One region of the Arthrobacter sp. Sr24 genome, then DNA from elsewhere that is predicted to be linked to it. Evidence: riboswitches for the same ligand, from Rfam matches in the RefSeq annotation. Region 1 holds a riboswitch; each other region holds the start of a gene.

Region 1 (3,719 bases):
ATAGATGTACCGGTTTAGCCGCATCGAGAGCTCGGTTAATTTCCTCAGCTGTGCCTGAAATCGCATCGGGAGTAGCCGAACCCAGCCGCCCTGCGAACATCGCAAACACGATGTCTGAGCTGTCCACCCCTTGAGCGTTGATAAGACGTTGCGGGTGGGAACCTAGCATCGGAACCGCGGATGTCTCCCACCGCCACGGTTGAAGAATAATCCCTTTCTTCTCGGCGTTGGCATCGTTCCAGCTGTAGATAGCACGCTCAACAGCGTCTCTGGCTTCTTGTACGTCCGAGGGTGATGCAATCATCACGCGCAGAACTGTTGCGGAATAGCTCATGACCAGACTCTACGTCCCCGGCACTGTGTTGATCGGGACCTCATGCTGTGTCAACAGCCGATCCTTCACCGGGCAGAGGAACTCGGCGTCGTTGTCCGTGCTGAGGCCCAGTGGGCGCCCCACCAAACAAGAACATCGGACATGTGCGGGCACTCCACTAGACGGTGTTAGCTCATGGGTCCAGCTATAGACCTGTCGGGATCAATAGTGAGCTGGGCCCGTGTACCACTCGGGATTACGATGAGGACCGTTCCGTCAGGCTGTCGGCTGACTGTTACGCCGCCCGCCGGTTGAGGTGCAGAAAAATTGTTGGAACGACCCAGAGCAGGAAAGTCGTCCACAGGCATTCTGCTGTCGCCGCGAAGATAGGCAAAGAGATTTTCCATCATGGCCGATGGAAAGTCCCGATCAGCGCGTTCGGCCAAGTCGGGCTGATCCTTCAGATATGCATCCAGTGCGTAGCGGCGGGTTCCCCGCGCTTCTCCCTTGCGCCAGGAACCGCCGGGGATCGGAGCGCCCACAAGCCATGCAGCCCGATCTACCTCCTGAGTAGATGCGCCGAAGCCGTTCTGCTCCTTGTCCGGGTTATAGAAGTCATCCACAACAAATTTCAGCTTGTCCTTGCCCTCGTGGACGACCCGTTGCACACTCAAGATTCTGAACGCTGTGACGATCATGTCGTTATAGGTTCCGACCAGGTAGTCGGTAAAACCGTCCATGGTGGCGTCGGCCATGACAGGCCAATGTCCTGTCGTGATGCGGTTGAGCTCGAAGGAGAGCAACCCCGGCCGCTCCCGCCGAATGAGTTCAGCATAGGAATGGTTGATATTTACAACGATCATTTGAAGCCCCAAGTCATCTTTTATTTATACACGCATCTTCGGTGAAGATGAATGTAAGTCTCTGCCGAGACACATTATCCGTCAAGATGCATTGTGACTCTATGATGAAGGTGACTGTGTAAAAGGGTGACGCGACCCGAGCGCGCTTGGTGCTTGCTATAGAACCAGGACCCTGCGATTAATGGATGATGACTCCTTGGGTCGGAAGACATAGGCAGTCTCGAAACCCTAGGGTTGAAAGACAGCTAAGCGAGACAGTAGGCTTGTCAGTTTCAGAAGTCGACTGCACGGAATATGAAGGCGTCTGCACCTTTCCCGGGTGCTGGGCGTTCGCCGGGCTGGCGGTTGGCCCAAGGAGTACCTCAGCTTCCGGTGATTCGTCATGCACCCCGTCGCTGGGAGGGCCTGCTGCCGAAGATGGAGGCCGTTCGGGGAACAGCGGTCATCATCCACACAAACGGTAGAACGGGCACGCTGGGGTGCTAAGGTTTTTCCATCCACACGGGTGCCCTTGCAGGGGCTGAGATCGGGCTGATGCAGTCTGCGACCGTTGAACCTGTCCGGGTTATGCCGGCGAAGGAAGTAGGAAACCACTGATGAGCTCCATGAATTCACATTCACTCGCGTACGCCCGCGACCCCGAACACGGCATTAGCGTCCCTGTCACGGAGATCGCCTTGGAGGACTCTCCGAACGGGGTGAAGAATCTACCGTTCACGGTGTACCGGACGGCCGGGCCCGGAAGCGATCCTGTGATCGGCCTGGAGCCGTTCCGGTCTGAATGGATAGAATCCCGGGGCGACACCGAGCCCTACGGCGGCCGGGAACGGAACCTGCTCGACGACGGTAAATCCGCGGTGCGCCGGGGCGCCGCTTCTGCTGAATGGAAGGGCGCGCAGCCGGTGCCCCGCCGCGCCCTCGAGGGTAAGACCGTTACCCAGATGCGCTACGCCCGCCAGGGCATCCTCACCCCCGAGATGCGGTTCGTGGCAGTGCGGGAAAACTGTGACGTCGAGCTGGTGCGCAGCGAAGTGGCCGCTGGCCGGGCCATCATCCCGAACAACATCAATCACCCTGAATCCGAGCCGATGATCATCGGCAAAGCGTTCCTGGTCAAAATCAACGCCAACATCGGCAACTCCGCCGTGACCAGCTCCATTGCCGAGGAAGTGGACAAACTGCAGTGGGCGGCCCGGTGGGGTGCCGACACTGTGATGGACCTGTCCACCGGCGATGACATCCACACCACCCGTGAATGGATCATCCGCAACTCCCCTGTCCCGATCGGGACAGTGCCGATCTACCAGGCGCTGGAGAAGGTCAACGGCGAGGCCAATGACCTGACCTGGGAGATCTACCGGGACACCGTGATCGAGCAGTGCGAGCAAGGCGTGGATTACATGACTGTCCACGCCGGTGTGCTGCTGCGCTACGTGCCGCTGACCGCCAACCGGGTGACCGGCATCGTCTCCCGCGGCGGGTCCATCATTGCCGGCTGGTGTCTGGCCCACCACCAGGAGAACTTCCTCTACACCCACTTCGATGAACTGTGTGAAATTTTCGCTAAGTACGACGTCGCCTTCTCCCTGGGCGACGGACTGCGGCCCGGCGCCACCGCGGATGCCAACGACGCCGCCCAGTTCGCCGAACTGGACACCCTCGCCGAACTCACCAAGCGGGCCTGGAAGTACGACGTGCAGGTCATGGTCGAAGGCCCCGGGCACATTCCGTTCCACCTCGTCCGCGAAAACATCGAACGCCAGCAGGAACTCTGCGACGGCGCCCCCTTCTACACCCTCGGCCCGCTGGTGACAGACATTGCCCCAGGCTATGACCACATCACCTCGGCCATCGGCGCCACCGAGATCGCCCGCTATGGCACCGCAATGCTCTGCTACGTCACGCCCAAGGAACACCTCGGGCTGCCGAACAAGGATGACGTCAAGACCGGAGTCATCACCTACAAGATCGCCGCCCACGCGGCAGACCTCGCCAAAGGCCACCCCGGAGCCCACGAACGCGACGACGCTCTGTCCAAGGCACGCTTCGAGTTCCGCTGGCGGGACCAGTTCGCCCTCTCCCTGGACCCGGAAACAGCCGAATCCTTCCACGACGAGACGCTGCCCGCCGAACCGGCCAAGACAGCGCACTTCTGCTCCATGTGCGGACCCAAGTTCTGCTCCATGCGGCTCTCCCAGGACATCCGCGATCAGTTCGGAGGAATGTCAGAACAGGAAGCCATCGCCGGCATGAGCATCAAATCTGCCGAATTCCGCGAATCCGGCGGGAAGGTCTACCTCCCCGAACCGGTCCTGCCCAGGAACTAGGAGCGAGTGCGTCCAGGGCCGGCCCTTCGGGGCCGGTCCTGCCCCGGCCCCGAAGGGCCGTTGTAGCCACTGCCGTTCGGGCTAGGGGCGCCGCGGGTTCACCGTGTTCGGAAAGCCCGGCCAGTTGAATCCGCACGACCTCTTCCGTCACCGAAGAGCAGCTAGTTGACCAGCGAGCAGCTTTTCCCCGTCGGAGCGCAGTTCCCCGGGTGACAC
Region 2 (3,719 bases), on a different contig from region 1:
TCCCGGCGTCGAACGTCAGAAAGGGGAGGTACCTCAGACTGATGGGCGTGCCAGTCCCAAGGTTTCACGCAGAGTGCTGCCGGGATATACCGTTCGGAAGAGGCCGCGCTCCTGCAAGATAGGCACCACCAGATCCACGAAATCCGTCAACGATTGAGGATAGACGGGGCACATAAGGTTGAAACCGTCGCAGGCGCCGGACTCAAACCACTCCTGAATCTCATCCGCAACCTCGGTGGGAGTGCCTATCATGGTGGCATGGCCACCGCCTGCGGCCAGGAAGCCAAGTAGTTCCCGCAGCGTGGGCTGCTTCGTCTCGATGATGCGCTGGACTGTCAGATACCGCCCCTGCGGACCGGTAAACAATTCAGCAGGCGGTAGCGGCGCCACACGCTCATCAAGTCCATGGTTGTGGTAGTCCTGGCCCGTGAAAACGCCGAGTTGGGCAAGGGCGGCGTCAATATCCAGGTAGGTATCAAGGGCCCGTTTCTTCTCCAGCGCCTGCGCCTGCGTTGCCCCGATATAGGTGACTAAACCGGGCAGAATAGGAACTTGTGTGCCGCCGCGACCTGCCTTAGTCAGCCGCACTTTCATATCCGCAGCGAACTCGAGCGCTGATTCCTTGTCCCATGCCACCGAATAGATGGCCTCGGCAGAACGGGTCGCGAAGTCCCGCCCAGCTTCCGAAGAACCTGCCTGAAACAGCACTGGATGGCCTTGGGGAGGGCGTGGAACATTCAGCGGACCCGCCACCGAGAAGTGCTTGCCTCGATAATTGATGGGGCGAATATGCCCGGGATCGATGAACGTCCCTGTTTCTCGGTCTCGGGAGAGTGCCGTATCAGACCACGAATCCCACAGTTGCTTGATCACTTGGACAAACTCGTCGGCGCGATCATACCGCTCGGCATGGGGTGGCAAGGCGGCCATGCTGTGATTCTGGGCCTCGGCATCAAACATGGATGTGACAATGTTGGCCCCCGCCCGGCCACCACTGATGTGATCCAGCGAGGCCAGCATCCGGGCAGCGTGGAACGGGGTATAGAAACTGGATGAAACGGTGGTGATCAGGCCAATGTGGCGGGTGGCCCTCGCCATGGCGCTCAATGCCGTCATCGGTTCAAGAAGTCCCGGAACGCCTGCTGAATACTTGCGGTTCACGCTGTGCCCGTCGGCAAAGAACACGGCGTCCAGAAAGCCACTTTCGGCCAGCTTGGCCAGTTCCTCGAAATAGGTAATCTCGCCGACTCTATCGGCACTGGAATCTGGATGCCGCCAGCCCATGGTGTGATGTCCGGTGCCGAACAAGAAGGCGTTGATGTGTAATTCTCGTGTCTTTTCCATACTGCTCGTTCCCACGTTAACCGGCCCCTAATTCATCACTAGTCCGCCGTCGACCACCAGATTTTGTCCGGTGACAGCCCGGGCCCAAGGCGAAGCGAAGAACAGGGCCGCATCAGCAAATTCTGCTGGGGTGGTGACCTTGCGCAGCGGTGTCCCGCTGGCAATCAAGTCAAAGACCTGCTCGGGGGTAGCCGAGGAAGCATCTGTGCGGCGCAACAGCCCGCCGGAGACCATGTTGACGCGGATATTTGTCGGTCCCAGATCGGCCGCGAACGTCCTGGTCAATGCCAGCAAAGCCGCCTTGGCCGCCGTGTAGTCGTGGTAGGGGACCACCGGATTCTGAAAGAGGTTGGTGCCGATGTTCACAATGGCACCGAAGCCGGCTTCCTTGAGCCCAGGCAGCACGGCTTGGATGGTGTTCAGCGCCCCACCCACCACTCCGGAGAACTGGGCCTGGAAATCTGCAAAACCAATCTCCTTGGCCTTGGGCCGGGCGTCTCCGTTGAAGGAAAAGTCCGGGAGGGCGTTGTTGATCAGGGTGGTGATGGGTGCGTCAAAATACTCCGCGGCGGCGCCGACCATTGCTGCCACTTCATCGCTCTTGGTAACATCGGCCTGCAGCGCAATGGCTTGGTCCGGGCCGAGTTCGGTGGCCAGTTGCCGGGCGGCGTGTTCACTGTTGCGGTAGTTCAACACCACCCGGGCGCCTTCACGGGCAAAGGAGCGGGCAATCTCCACACCGAGCCCGCGACCGGCGCCGGTGATGAGAACAGTCTGGTCTTTGATGAGCACGTGTGCACCTTTCAGAAGCGCGAAAGGATGCACAAAATTACGAGATGTACGCCAAAAGACGGTGTTCTCGTATTTGATTCCGGACCGGCATCCCTTCGCTCGGATTATCGAGATCAGGTTCGACGGGTCTAGCTCTCAGCCGCAATGCGGCACCCCGTGCAGTGTCCAAGAGCAAAGCTACCATGCCTGCCCACAGTCCAGTCGCGGAGCGGCCTACGGCGTAGCCGCAGCGCGGTTCAGCTAGAGGTCAGCCCGCTCAGCATGAGATCGAGTCCGAACGTGAAGATCTTGCTAGCGTCCCGTTCCGTGGGCTCCAACAGCCCGGCGCGCGTCAGCCCGGCACGGGTCTGTTCATCGGTCACCGAACCCAAAACGTAGGAAAGCAGCGCCTCTGCCGCCCACTCGGCTTGATCCGTGGCTAGATTTTCGCCTACCAGCAATGCACCAAATTGCTGCAGTGGGGCCGTGGCGCGTGGGTTCAGGGCGTGCGCCAGCGCCACCACCTCGGCACTGTCCCGCACCGTCAGCAGTGTGGCGCGCAGACCCACCGCCAGCTCTCGAATGCTCTGCGGAGACTGAGCTGAAACGGGTTCCAGGATCAGTCCGGCGAGCACGGTAAGCAGTTCTTGCTTGTTTTTCACATGCCAGTACAGCGCCCCCGGTTGCACACCAAGATCACGGGCCAAGCGGCGCATGGACAAGTCGGCCAGGCCGTACTCACGCAGGATTTCCATGGCTGTCTCCACGATTGCCTCACGCGTCAACGCCATTGTGGCCCCACCCTTTCCAGATTCTCATGCCACCGCGGCACCCCTCCATCTTCCCCCATCAGCAGGGCCCTCGATTGACAATGTCCACAGCTCACCCCACTATTGAACAGTGTTCAATTACTTTGCAGACCTCGCCGATCGCCAACTCGACGGCGCCACCTTGACCCGCCAAGAAGCCCTCGCAATCCTGGAATCCACCGATGATCAGCTGCTGGATCTGGTTGCGGCAGCCGCCCGGCTGCGACGCGCCCACTTCGCCAATACGGTCAAAGTGAACTATCTGGTCAACCTCAAATCCGGGCTCTGCCCCGAAGATTGCACCTACTGCTCACAGCGACTGGGATCAGCCGCCCAAATCCTGAAATACACCTGGCTCAAACCCGAAGACGCCGTGGCCCAGGCAGCTACCGGCATCCGCGCCGGAGCCTCCCGGGTCTGCCTCGTCGCGAGCGGCAAGGGACCCAGCGACCGCGATATAGACCGCGTGGCGGGCATGGTGGGCAACCTCAAGGTGCAGTACCCGTCCGTGGAGGTGTGCGCCTGCCTCGGCATTTTGAAAGACGGCCAAGCCCAGCGACTCAAGGCCTCCGGGGCCGACGCCTACAACCACAACCTCAACACCAGCGAAGAAAACTACGCCGACATCTGCTCCACCCACTCCTTCGCCGAACGCGTGCAAACCGTGGAACATGCCAAGGACGCCGGCCTCTCACCGTGCTCGGGACTGATCGTGGGCATGGGGGAGAGCAGCAACGACCTCATCGACGCGGTCTTCGCCCTCCGAGCCCTGGGCAGCGAATCCATCCCCGTCAA
Region 3 (3,719 bases), on a different contig from region 1:
TGGACCGAGGCTCGGCCACGCTCTATGTCCATGCCATGAATGCGCCTACGCCAGAGAGTATTGTGCAGGTGCGTGAAGGCATCCAAGACATCGAGGCACGGCTGATCAAGGTCATGGGGACCAAAGCAGAGTTGGCCGCACTGAAAAGCGAACAGGCGGGATCTCCCATGGTGACTCACGCACAGACAGTGCGCGGCTCCATCGCAGAGAATCACGGAACTTTCGAAGTTGAGAGCCCGGGGGAGGGACAGTGAGCGCCATGAATGTTGTTGTCATCATTGTTGTTGCGCTGCTGGCACTCGCGGCTGCCGGCACCATTTACAGGATTGCCGCCGGGCCGTCCCTGCTAGACCGCGTGATCGCAGCCGACGTGCTGCTCGCCATTTTCGGTGCCGCACTCGCAACCGAAATGGCCATCAACCACCACATCGACAATTTGGCGCTGCTGGTGGTGTTGACGGTGATCGGCTTTATTGGTTCCGTCACGGTGGCCCGATTTGTGGCACACAAGAGGGATGACGGATGAACACGTTCATAGATGTGCTGACGGCGATCTGCCTCTTGGTAGGCGCCCTGATGAGTCTTGCAGCAGCTATCGGCCTGCTGCGATTTCCTGACCTCATGAGCCGCATGCACGCTGCCACCAAGCCTCAAGTCTTGGGGTTGTTGCTGATGTTGGCGGCTGTTGGACTGCAAATGCGTGCTTGGGCTTTGCTGCCGCTTCTCGTCGTAGCCTGGCTGTTTCAGCTGCTCACGGTTCCGGTGTCCGCGCACATGGTGGGCAGGGCTGGATACCGCACCAAACATCGTCGCCCGGAATTGCTCAGTCTTGACGAGCTGGACCAGGTTGTGGCTTCCGTGGTGGAAGAGGACAACACCCACTGAAGGGCTGTGGGGCGTCTTTCAGGGGGACGTCTCTTCGGAGTAAACCGCGTAGCCGCCGGTTAAACGCCAAAGGCGCCAGCCGCCGTCGTACGTGATCAAATTCGCAGATCAGACGTGACGGTGAATGACGCCCCGGTGGTGCGCAACCGCTCCTTAGACCTCTTCGGGATGCTTGTTGAAGCGGGCGATGGCCTTCTGCGTGGTGCGTCCGGCCAGGGTCTGGATGATGGCGGCAACCACTGCGGAAACCAATGCAAAAGTGAGCGCGGAGCGGAGGCTGTTCTCCAGATCTGCACCATCCTTGGGCGGCTTGTTACCGGTGCTCTTCTCCCAGACCGTGTCCACGAGCTTGCTGGCCGCAAATCCGGCGCCCAAGCTGATGCCGGTTCCGAGCAATTTGAAGACGATGTTCATCAATGACTCCTGCGTGGTTAAGTGAAGTTGACTGGGCTTGCGCGGGAAAAACTCTAGTGTCAGCCTAGCGCTTTTGCCGGGGCAACAGCTGTTGCCCGCTGCGCAGGGGCCTCATGTCCTGGTGCATATTTCGCTACGGTAGGGCCAGTGTTATGGTCCCCATTGGTCCCCAGCAGGGCCTGGGGGTACACTGAATCCGCAATTCAAACACGACAGGGGAGCGTCATCCCATCCTGGGATTAGACGCTGAGAGTGCGGTTCGCCGCAGACCCTCGAACCTGCTCCGGTTAGTACCGGCGAAGGGAGTCGAGTTCTCTTCGGCTGCGCGGAAATACCGCTGTAGCCGCCCCTCCTGAAAAGGAGGAATCATGAGCAAGTCATTCGCGGGCGGAAACGCCACGCAACCCAGTAAGCAGGCCCCCCAAACGGCGCAACAACGTAAAAGCACGTGGCGGGTCGTAGACATCGTTGTGGTCTCTGTTCTCGGCGTTGCCTTGGGCGTCATCTTCTGGCTATGGTCAGCTGGGTACGGGCTGACCAGCGCCATCACCGTGGCCTTCCCGCCGCTTGGAGCGCTGTACGGCGGTGGCTGGTTGATCGCCGGCGTCTTGGGCGGACTGGTTATCCGCAAACCCGGGGCAGCACTGTATTGCGAGCTCATCGCCGCCATGGTGGAGGGACTGCTGGGTACGCACTTTGGTTTTACGGTGCTGCTGTCCGGTCTGGTTCAGGGCCTTGGTGCCGAGCTGGGCTTCGCGCTGTTCCGCTACCGCAAATTCAACCTTCCCGTGGCTCTGATTTCCGGCGCATTGGCGGGCTTGGCCTTGGGTATCAACGACAGTATTGTCTGGAACATCGAGTGGGCCATGCAATGGAAGCTCGTCTACGTAGCTCTGGCCATGGTCTCCGGTGTCGTCATTGCTGGGTTGGTGTCCTGGTTGGCCGTGCGTGGTCTGGCGAGAACCGGCGCTCTGGCAAGTCTGCCCTCTCGTGGAGCAGCCACCGAACGCGCGGTCTAGGCCGTGAGTATCGAGCGCAACCGGGGCAGTACCCCGGCGAAAGTGAGCGCCAAAGGGTGGGGCTGGCAGCATTCGGGCCGTAGCGGCCGTGCCGTTGCGGGCTTAGATCTTCAGATTGAACCGGGGGAGCGCGTCTTGCTGTTGGGCCCTTCCGGTGCCGGAAAGTCCACTCTGCTGCACGCTTTGGCTGGTGTTTTAGGTGATGATGAGGACGCCAACGAATCGGGCATATTGCTCATCGACGGCGCTCCCGTGTCAGAATCCCGTGGCCGTTCTGGCCTCATGCAGCAGGACCCGGATGCTCAGGTGGTGCTCTCGCGGATCGGAGACGACGTCGCGTTTGGCGCCGAGAACCTCTGCGTTCCGCGTGAGGAAATTTGGCGCCGCGTAGGTGCAGCTCTGGAATCCGTGGGCCTGGAGCTGCCCTTGGATCATCCCAGCTCTTCGCTCTCTGGTGGCCAGAAGCAACGCCTTGGTCTGGCTGGAATGCTGGCCATGCGCCCGGGCCTGTTGCTGCTGGATGAGCCAACCGCCAACCTTGATCCGGCCGGTGTGGTGGAGGTGCGTGATGCTGTGCGCCGCAGCCTCGATGAATCCGGAGCCACGCTGGTGGTTGTCGAACACAGGGTCTCGGTCTGGCTGGACGTGGTGGATCGGATCGTGGTTCTGGCCCCCGCAGCTCTGGGGCAACCCGGCGGGGTCCTCTTCGACGGCCCGCCCGCAACAGTTCTTGCTCAAAGCCGGGAGCTGCTGGCGGCGGCGGGGATTTGGGTCCCGGGCTACCTCCCGGCGGTGCGGCCGCGGACTGCCTCAAGCCTAGAAACGTTCGACGCCGGGGCGCACCTCCTGCTCGAAGCGGAAGATCTTGCGCTCTCCCGCACCAAGGGACGTAAGCGTCGCCCGGTGGTGCCGGTCGCCGTCGTACCTTCTGTTGAGGTGAGGGCCGGGCAAGCGCTCAGTGTGACCGGGCCCAATGGTGCTGGCAAGTCAACGCTGGCGCTGACCCTGGCCGGATTGTTGGCCCCTGCTGGTGGCCGTTTGGATGCTTTGCCCGAGTTGGCTCGGGGGGCCGGGAGTCGGCCGTTGTCGTGGCGCGGGCGTGAATTGATTAGCAGGATCGGCACGGTTTTTCAGGAACCTGAGCATCAATTCGTTGCTCACACTGTGCGCGAGGAGTTGCTGTTCGCGCCGAGGATACTGGGGCACGGTGGAGAGTTGGTCGAGGAATTACTGGCGCGGTTGCGGCTAGAACATCTAGCGGACGCGAACCCGTTCACCCTTTCCGGCGGGGAAAAACGCCGACTGTCCGTGGCCACCGTGCTGGCGGCCAGCCCGCAGATATTAGTTTTGGATGAGCCAACGTTTGGTCAGGACGCCAACACGTGGGCTGAGCTAGCTTCC
Region 4 (3,719 bases), on a different contig from region 1:
AGCCAGATTTCCCTGCCTGGCCGCTACCTGGTATTTGTACCCGGCGGCTCCATGACAGGCATCTCACGTAAGCTGCCCGACGTGGAACGTAACCGCCTCAAGCGAGTTCTCAAGGATCACCTGCCGGAGAACGCCGGAGTCATTGTGCGGACCGCGGCTGAAGGCGCCAGCGAAGAAGAGCTCACCAACGACATCAACCGTTTGCGTGCCCAGTGGGAAGGCATCAATAACCGTGCTGCCTCGACCAAGACGCTGGCCCCTGAAATGTTGTATGGCGAGCCAGATCTGACCATCAAGGTGGTCCGCGACGTCTTCAATGAAGATTTCAGTAAGCTCATCGTCTCCGGTGAGGATGCCTGGGACACCATTGAAGCGTATGTGACATATGTTGCCCCGGATCTGCTGGATCGCCTGGAAAAGTGGACCAAGCCCGAGGATATTTTCGCTGCGCATCGCATTGATGAGCAGATTAACAAAGCACTTGAGCGCAAGGTCTTCCTGCCTTCCGGTGGCTCGCTTGTCATTGACCGCACTGAAGCCATGACCGTGGTGGATGTCAACACCGGTAAGTTCACCGGCTCCGGCGGAAACCTGGAAGAAACTGTCACCAAGAACAACCTTGAAGCCGCAGAAGAAGTGGTTCGACAGCTGCGTTTGCGTGACATTGGCGGCATCATCGTCATCGACTTCATCGACATGGTGTTGGAATCTAACCGCGATCTGGTGCTGCGCCGCCTGGTGGAGTGCTTGGGCCGTGACAGGACCAAGCACCAAGTAGCCGAGGTCACCTCGCTGGGTCTGGTTCAGATGACACGAAAGCGCATGGGCACAGGTCTGCTGGAAGTCTTCGGCGAGCAGTGTGGCACCTGTGCCGGCCGCGGCATGGTCACGCACGAGATCCCCGTGGAGCACCGCCGCACGCATTCCCCTGCAGTTGAAGCTGCACAGGCGCACGCGCACGCACCTAAGCAGGAACAGCGCGAACCCGAACGCACAGCTAACCGGTCAACTCGCAGTGAACGCAAGCGTAACCGCAACCGCGGACAGAACGATGGTCAGGATCAAGAGACCGTAACCACCCCCGTGGTTGAGGAGCCGAGCGAAGCCGCTAAGGCACAGAAGGCCCACGAAGCCCGTACCGCCTTGGCGAACATCGCCGCTGCGGCTGCTGCCACGCACCATGAGCATGCTCCTGAGCAGCGCGCAACAACCGCGACAGAAACAGAAACAGCAACAGAAACAGCAGAGTCTGCCCAACAGCATGACTCTGCTGATACTGGCATTCTCACTTTGGGCGGGGAAGCCATTGAGCTGCCGCGCGGACACCGAAGTGAAAGCAGCGGCTTTGCGCAGCCCAACAATGCTGATCAGGCAGCAGCCTTGGCGGGTCTGACCCAAGCGTTGGATCAGCTCGTTGCCCCTAGCCAGGAAGCGGCCCATGAGGGAACCGAGCCCGGCGGCAACCGTTCGCGCGCACGTCGTGGCCGGCGTAATCGCAGTGCCCGCAGTGCTCAGGGTGGGGCAGATATGACGGTCGAGACCGTTGATGCGCCTCCCGCAGCTCAGGGCTCCACACCGCATAGCAGTGCCGAAGCAGAAATCCCGGCTCCTGCAGCAGCGGTCAAGAAGAACGCCGAGCCCATCATTTTGGGTGTAGGAGTTCCGGCCTCCGAGCTGTAGTAGCTCCGGCGCAGTTGAACTGGCCCGCAGCGGTGACACGAAAAGCATGTTTTGTGTCGCTGTTGCGGGTCATTTTTCGTTGCGGGACCTGGCGCAGGTTAGGGTTGGTGGCGACACGGGGTGCCAGGCTACAGAGCCGGCTGAGACAATACCCGTTGAACCTGTCCGGTTAGCACCGGCGAAGGGATGTCCTGATGAACACGACTGCACTTTTTCCAGCCGACTTTCCACCTGCGTCTCCAGCTGTTAGCCCAGTTGTCAGCATTTCCGCCGAACAAGCGACTCAGCGGGTAAAACATCCGCGTGTACTGAGTATTGCCGGCTCCGATCCTTCGGGTGGGGCCGGAATCCAAGCAGATATCAAAGCCATTTCCGCTCATGGCGGCTATGCTATGGCAGCCATCACAGCACTCACCGCCCAAAATACGGTAGGAGTACACGGCGTCCTTATACCGCCGGCAGAATTCCTCACCGCCCAGCTGGATGCAGTGTCGGCAGACATCACCCTTGACGCCGTGAAAATCGGCATGTTGGGTTCCGCTGAGGTGATGGTTGCGGTAGGGGAGTGGCTGGAGCGAACCCGGCCTCCCGTCGTCGTACTTGATCCGGTGATGGTGGCCACCAGTGGAGACTCACTCATGGACAAGGAAGCACTCACCGTCATGCTGACCTTGCTGGCGCAGGTGCACCTGGTTACTCCGAACATTCCTGAATTGGGAGTTTTACTGGGCCAAACTGCGGCGACAAGCTGGGATGCGGCCATCGCCCAGGGCCAGGAACTAGCGGCCACGCATGAGCTGCGGGTACTGGTCAAGGGCGGGCACCTCACTGGTGCCGACTGCCCGGACGCGCTGATCTTCCCGAATGGGACGGTGCGCGAGTTCTATGCTGCGCGGATTGACACAGCCAACACGCACGGCACGGGGTGCTCGCTCTCAGCGGCTGTCGCGACGCTGCAGGCCCAGTCCGGTGATTGGGCAACCAGCGTTGAGCGCGCCAAGGAATGGCTTGGCAACGCACTGGAGACCTCCCATGAGCTGAGGGTGGGAAGCGGTCCGGGACCCGTCAACCACCTGCACGAACTATGGGCCAGTGCTGCTCCCCGCGCGAAAAGCTTCAGTAGAAAACTGTGGCAGGACTGCGCTGGGCAGCGGGCCGCCATAGCCTCGCTGGACTTCATCAAAGAACTTGCGGCAGGAACGCTCACGCGCCACCACTTTGCCTACTATCTGGCCCAGGATGCTCTCTACCTCGGTACCTATTCACGAGTGCTGGCCAAAGCTAGTGCCTTGGCGCCCAACGAGACGGAGCAGAAGTTCTGGGCCGCCGGGGCGCAGAACTGCCTGGAGGTGGAGATGTCGCTGCACCGAGACTGGCTCAGCCATTACCCGGCAGAGCCGGAAGCGGCGATGAGGCAAGGCCCCGTCACCAAGCACTACGTTGACCATTTACAGGCGGTGGCCTTCTCCGGCAGCTACGCCGAGGTGGTAGCCGCAGTTCTTCCTTGCTACTGGTTGTATGCAGAGGTGGGGCGCGTTTTATATGCCGACTACTTCAACTTCTCTGGCGAGCACCCCTACGGGACGTGGTTGCAGACCTATGCCTCTGATGAATTCGCGCAGGCGACCGAGACTGCCATCAGCATTCTGGACGCAGCGGCCCGGCGCGGTTCGGCACGGGAGAGGGCAGGAATGGAGGTGGCCTTCGCCCATTCGGCACAGTATGAGGTGGACTTCTTCGCCGCACCCCACGCCCATGTAACCCATCCACAGCAGCTACCGAGCAGTGCTGGGTGATTAACACCACCTGTCCGTGGGTAAAAATACGGCGAGTCCTGCCCCTAAATGCTCTTTTAGTTCCAGAGTCGCGCTAAAGTGGCTTAGTGCGGTTCTACTGATCGTTGCAGCTAAAGGTGAAATCTTCGATTCCATCTGAGGCCGCACGGATCAAAGAACCAGTCTCATTTGCCCCCGGAGCCAGAATTAGCGTATTCTTGATCTTCGGTGCTTACGCCAACACCTAGGGCAACCACTCCATGG

Evidence for each region. A riboswitch is a leader RNA that binds a small molecule or an ion and turns the genes downstream of it on or off. The one in region 1 is predicted to bind thiamine pyrophosphate.
Region 2: it holds a riboswitch for thiamine pyrophosphate, as region 1 does, so the genes downstream of both, ACX80D_RS06005 (3-oxoacyl-ACP reductase) here and thiC (phosphomethylpyrimidine synthase ThiC) in region 1, are expected to answer to the same signal.
Region 3: it holds a riboswitch for thiamine pyrophosphate, as region 1 does, so the genes downstream of both, ACX80D_RS07970 (ECF transporter S component) here and thiC (phosphomethylpyrimidine synthase ThiC) in region 1, are expected to answer to the same signal.
Region 4: it holds a riboswitch for thiamine pyrophosphate, as region 1 does, so the genes downstream of both, ACX80D_RS13990 (bifunctional hydroxymethylpyrimidine kinase/phosphomethylpyrimidine kinase) here and thiC (phosphomethylpyrimidine synthase ThiC) in region 1, are expected to answer to the same signal.

What each region holds. Positions count from the first base shown of each region.
Region 1 is NZ_JBTNDB010000017.1:27,591-31,309, reverse strand. It holds gene ACX80D_RS11885 (DUF4062 domain-containing protein) at 1-334, opposite strand, end outside; gene ACX80D_RS11880 (hypothetical protein) at 502-1,176, opposite strand; TPP riboswitch at 1,668-1,775, shown strand; gene thiC (phosphomethylpyrimidine synthase ThiC) at 1,773-3,503, shown strand.
Region 2 is NZ_JBTNDB010000006.1:42,610-46,328, forward strand. It holds gene ACX80D_RS06000 (LLM class flavin-dependent oxidoreductase) at 34-1,344, opposite strand; gene ACX80D_RS06005 (3-oxoacyl-ACP reductase) at 1,372-2,136, opposite strand; TPP riboswitch at 2,210-2,303, opposite strand; gene ACX80D_RS06010 (TetR family transcriptional regulator) at 2,373-2,906, opposite strand; gene bioB (biotin synthase BioB) at 3,016-3,719, shown strand, end outside.
Region 3 is NZ_JBTNDB010000008.1:134,566-138,284, forward strand. It holds gene ACX80D_RS07950 (Na+/H+ antiporter subunit E) at 1-254, shown strand, start outside; gene ACX80D_RS07955 (monovalent cation/H+ antiporter complex subunit F) at 260-526, shown strand; gene mnhG (monovalent cation/H(+) antiporter subunit G) at 523-885, shown strand; gene ACX80D_RS07965 (DUF4235 domain-containing protein) at 1,039-1,299, opposite strand; TPP riboswitch at 1,504-1,621, shown strand; gene ACX80D_RS07970 (ECF transporter S component) at 1,668-2,318, shown strand; gene ACX80D_RS07975 (ABC transporter ATP-binding protein) at 2,361-3,719, shown strand, end outside.
Region 4 is NZ_JBTNDB010000023.1:32,322-36,040, reverse strand. It holds gene ACX80D_RS13995 (Rne/Rng family ribonuclease) at 1-1,680, shown strand, start outside; TPP riboswitch at 1,787-1,884, shown strand; gene ACX80D_RS13990 (bifunctional hydroxymethylpyrimidine kinase/phosphomethylpyrimidine kinase) at 1,875-3,476, shown strand.